DNA from 2 places in the Sphingomonas sp. NFX23 genome. Region 2 is predicted to be linked to the other one. Evidence: predicted binding sites of a transcription regulator. Region 2 holds the regulator's gene; the other holds the start of a gene.
What was found. The regulator LexA, encoded in region 2, represses DNA repair genes until DNA is damaged. The targets are predictions, from matches to a motif close to GTTCCNCNCTTGTTCT.
Positions count from the first base shown of each region.

Region 1: the regulator LexA is predicted to act here: its motif matches at 1,019-1,034, upstream of J4O76_RS14100 (ribonucleoside-diphosphate reductase subunit alpha).

Region 1 is NZ_JAGEKH010000005.1:79,395-81,598, reverse strand. It holds gene J4O76_RS14100 (ribonucleoside-diphosphate reductase subunit alpha) at 1-907, opposite strand, end outside; gene J4O76_RS14095 (PAS domain-containing protein) at 1,657-2,204, opposite strand, start outside.
Region 2 is NZ_JAGEKH010000004.1:111,481-113,684, forward strand. It holds gene J4O76_RS11525 (ComEC/Rec2 family competence protein) at 1-241, shown strand, start outside; gene lexA (transcriptional repressor LexA) at 907-1,581, opposite strand; gene glp (gephyrin-like molybdotransferase Glp) at 1,650-2,204, opposite strand, start outside.

The DNA of each region.
Region 1 (2,204 bases), on a different contig from region 2:
TCGAGGTCGAGACCTTGAGGCCCAACTCGCGGTGATGCTTGGGCATCGCCTTGTTCACGTGATCGGCGAAGACGATGTACGGCTCACCGGTCTGGAGACGTGTCTCGACGAGCTTCTGGAACAGCGAGCGCGCGTCGACGGTGGCGCGGATCGCCTGGTCCTTCGGCGAGCGGAGGTGCCATTCCTCGCCGTTGCGGACGGCTTCCATGAAGTCGTCGGTGATCAGCACGCCGTGGTGCAGGTTCAGCGCCTTGCGGTTGAAATCGCCCGAGGGTTTGCGGATTTCGAGGAATTCCTCGATCTCGGGGTGCGAGACGTCGAGATAGACGGCGGCCGAACCGCGGCGCAGCGAACCCTGGCTGATCGCGAGCGTGAGCGAATCCATGACGCGGACGAACGGGATGATGCCGCTGGTCTTGCCGTTGAGGCCGACCGGCTCGCCGATGCCGCGGACGTTGCCCCAATAGGTGCCGATGCCGCCGCCGCGCGAGGCGAGCCAGACATTCTCGTTCCAGGTATCGACGATGCCGCCGAGGCTGTCGGGGACCGAGTTGAGATAGCACGAGATCGGCAGGCCGCGACCGGTGCCGCCGTTCGACAGAACGGGGGTGGCGGGCATGAACCAGAGCTTCGAGATCGCGTCGTACAGCCGCTGCGCATGGCCGGCGTCGTCGGCATAGGCCGACGCGACGCGGACGAACAGGTCCTGGTAGCTCTCGCCCGGAAGCAGGTAGCGATCCTTCAGCGTGTCCTTGCCGAATTCGGTCAGCAGCGCGTCGCGGCTGTGATCGACCTCGACCGGGTAGATCTGCGCGCGCACGGAATGGCTGTCCTGTGCCTGGCGCGGGGCCTTGGGAGCCTCTGCTGCGGGCGTGGCGGTGGTCTGTTCGATCGTGTCTGTGGTCATGTCGCTATCCCGGCTGCTGTCTCTGAAATCCATCGAAACCGCTCCTAGTGTTCTGTATTCGTTCGAATCGGTCGCCTGTCGCCATGCTACCATCGGACGGCCCCTAACGGGAGAACAAAAAGTGACCATCGCGGCGGTGGAAGGCGCGCTTACGGTCATATCGCATATGGCTATGCGAGGGTTGTTCTACCAGCGATTGGGTCCGCCCCCGAACGCAACCCCAAGAGATTGTGCCAAAGAGCGAAGAGACGCAAGGGGGTGCGGGGGTGGTCGAGGGCTCGGTTCGTCGCGTTCGTCGCGGGGTTGGGCGAGCGGGATATTCGCGACGCGTGGACTTCTGCGGGGTTCACGATGCGCAAGGGGGCGAAGCGGGAACGAAAAATTATTTAAGCGCGGAAGATGGCAAATGTTGCTTCGAGGGGTGTGAGAGTAGGGGCACTGGATGTGGGGTGCCCCCTTCTAGTTCCCCCGCGAAGGCGGGGGCCCAGGAGCCACGAACGTCGTCCTACTTGATTCCTGGACCCCCGCCTTCGCGGGGGAACGGAATGGGGCGTTCTTCCTCTTCCAAAACGAGAGCATCGCCCCGCCAGGACCTCACCATGCCGCGAAAACCCCACCACCCCGGCGGAGGCCGGGGCCCAGTTGGGGGACGTTGCCAACTGAGCGCGTCGCGTCGTTACTGCGACCTTTCCACTTGGGCCCCGGCTTCCGCCGAGGTGGCGGCGGTTGGTTGGCGTGTCCTGTCCGCCTTACCCCTCGATCATCGTCCGGATCTGCGTCGCCAGCGCTTCCATCGCAAACGGCTTGGTGATCATCGACATCCCCGGCTCCAGGAAGCCCGACGCCAGCGCGGCATTCTCCGCATAGCCCGTCATGAACAGTACGCGGAGCCCCGGACGCAGCGCACGACCCGCATCGGCGACCTGGCGACCGTTCAGGCCGGGCAGGCCGATGTCGGTGACGAGCAAGTCGACGCGCTCCATCGTCCGCAGCTTGTCGAGTCCCGCCGGGCCATCATGCGCCTCGACCGCCCGGTAACCGAGCTCGCCCAATACCTCGACGATCAGCGCGCGAACGACTGAGTCGTCCTCGACCACCAGCACGATCTCGCCGGCATCGGTGACATGCTCCTGGGTCAGGCCGGGCAGCGCCTCGTCCTGCCCCGCTTCGCCGTAGTGACGAGGCAAATACAGCTTGATCGTCGTGCCCTGGCCGAGCTCGCTATAGATCCGCGCATAGCCCTCCGACTGGCGCGCGAAGCCGTAGATCATCGACAGGCCGAGCCCGGTCCCCTGGC
Region 2 (2,204 bases):
TCTGCCGAGACGGTGTGTACCGCGGTGGTTGAAACTGGATCGTCGTGTACTCCGGCGTACGGGGGGCGTCGCGCTGACCTTGGGGAGCGGGACAGTCGTGACCATCCTGAACGCAGGTGATCGTCACCCTTGGCGCGATCCGCCTCTCCTCGAACGCACCGCGCATTCGTTCAGGCCGCGCTATGACCGGTTTCACGGTACTGCGCCGGCGTTTCGTGCCAGCCGAGGCCGTCAAAAGTAGAAATGTTCACGTGAAGGCGCACAGTTGCGAAGGTGATGCGATTCGGGAGACCTTCACACCTTCATGAACGATGAGCCGACGTCGGTTTTTCCGTGGTCTGCGAAGACAAATAGACGCCAATCTAAGCACCACATCTTCGCGCCTTTGCGCCTTCGCGTGAACAAAATCATCCGTCATCACCTGCGATCGCAGTGCGAAGAATTTGTTCACGCGGAGACGCGGAGCCGCGGAGAATTTTGATACGATGGATGAATCGGGCTGGCTATTGTTCAGTCTCACTACCGAAGGCATTGGAACAGCTTCATCCCTCCCCGAACGCAACACCTCCGCGTCTCCGCGCGAACCAATTCTTCGGCTGCGCGGGGGGCAGATGGCGATATGTTCGCGCAAAGGCGCGGAGGCACAGATATTTAGGGTTCGAGTCGAGGTCGCGCTTATGCATCGAAGCGGGACAGAGTCTTCCGGACGCTTGGCGGTCTTTGCTTGGGCATATCGAAGAACTGTCTCGGACAACTCCGAGTACATCGCTTAATTTGCCGATCAGACCGGTCGCTGTCGCTAGCGGGAGAGAGCGACTTGGCTCACCAGCTTGAGCGGGCACTTTTCCTAAGCAGCTAAAACAGAGACCGGCCTGCGCGATGATAACGCAGGTCGGTCTCCGCGACTCAGTCGTAGCGGCGGAGGATGCCGGAGAGTTTGCCTTGGACGCGGACCTGGGCGGGGGCGTAGCGTTGGGGGTCGTAGGCTCGGTTTGCCGGGTCTAAGCGGACCATGGCGCCTTCGCGGCGGAAGTATTTGAGGGTGGCTTCGCTGTCTTCGATCAGCGCAACGACGATCTCGCCGTCTCTCGCCGTTTCGGTGCGGCGGATCAGGGCGTAGTCGCCGTCGAGGATGCCCGCTTCGACCATCGAGTCGCCCGAGACTTCGAGAGCGTAGTGTTCGCCGGTGCCGAGCAGCGCGGCGGGGACGGCTAGCATGGTGCTGCCTTCGAACGCCTCGATCGGGACGCCGGCAGCGATGCGGCCGTGGAGGGGAATCTCGATGACGTCGTTGGCCGGTTGCGGGGTCGCGGCGGCGGGAGCTGCCTTGACGTTCGATGCCTTTGACGGCGCCTTTTTCTCCGCACGTTCGGGCATGCGCAACACTTCGAGCGCGCGCGCGCGGTTCGGCAGGCGGCGGATGAAGTTGCGCTCCTCGAGCGCGCTGATCAGACGATGGACGCCCGACTTCGATTTGAGGTCGAGCGCGTCCTTCATCTCCTCGAACGACGGCGAGACGCCGGTTTCGTTGAGGCGATCGTTGATGAAGCAGACGAGTTCGTGCTGCTTGCGCGTGAGCATGGCGGTTCTCCGTCCGGAACAGACTGGGAACTTCTATGGAACATAACTAACGCCGTCAAGCGTCCGTATCACGCGATTACGAGGATTTCGGCCGATTCGCCGGTCCTCGCGACGGGAGCGTTGCCGGGGCGGACGATGAGGCAGGTCGAGCGGGCGAGTGTCAGCAGCATCGAACTGTCCTGTATCGTCGAGGCATAGGCTTTCCCGTCGCGCAGTTCGGCGCGGAGATAGTCGGTGCGGGCGTTGTTGGCGGGCAGGTCTTCGCCGAGCAGCGCGTGGGTCGACTGGGGGAGCGGGTCTCTAGCGCCGGCCATGTGCGCGACGACGGGTTTGACGAACAACGTCGCGGTGACGAACGCGGAGACCGGATTGCCGGGGAGGCCGAGTACCATCATCTCGCCGATCCGGCCGGCCATCATCGGCTTGCCGGGGCGCAGGGCGATCCGCCAGAAGTCGATGGTGCCGCCGGCGGCTTCGATTGCCGGGCGGACGAGGTCGTGGTCGCCGACCGACGCGCCGCCGGTAGTGACTAGCAGGTCTGCCTCGACGCTGGCGAAGGCTTCGCGGAGGATCTCGAGATTGTCGGGGAGTATGCCGAGGTCGATGATGTCGACGGGCATGTC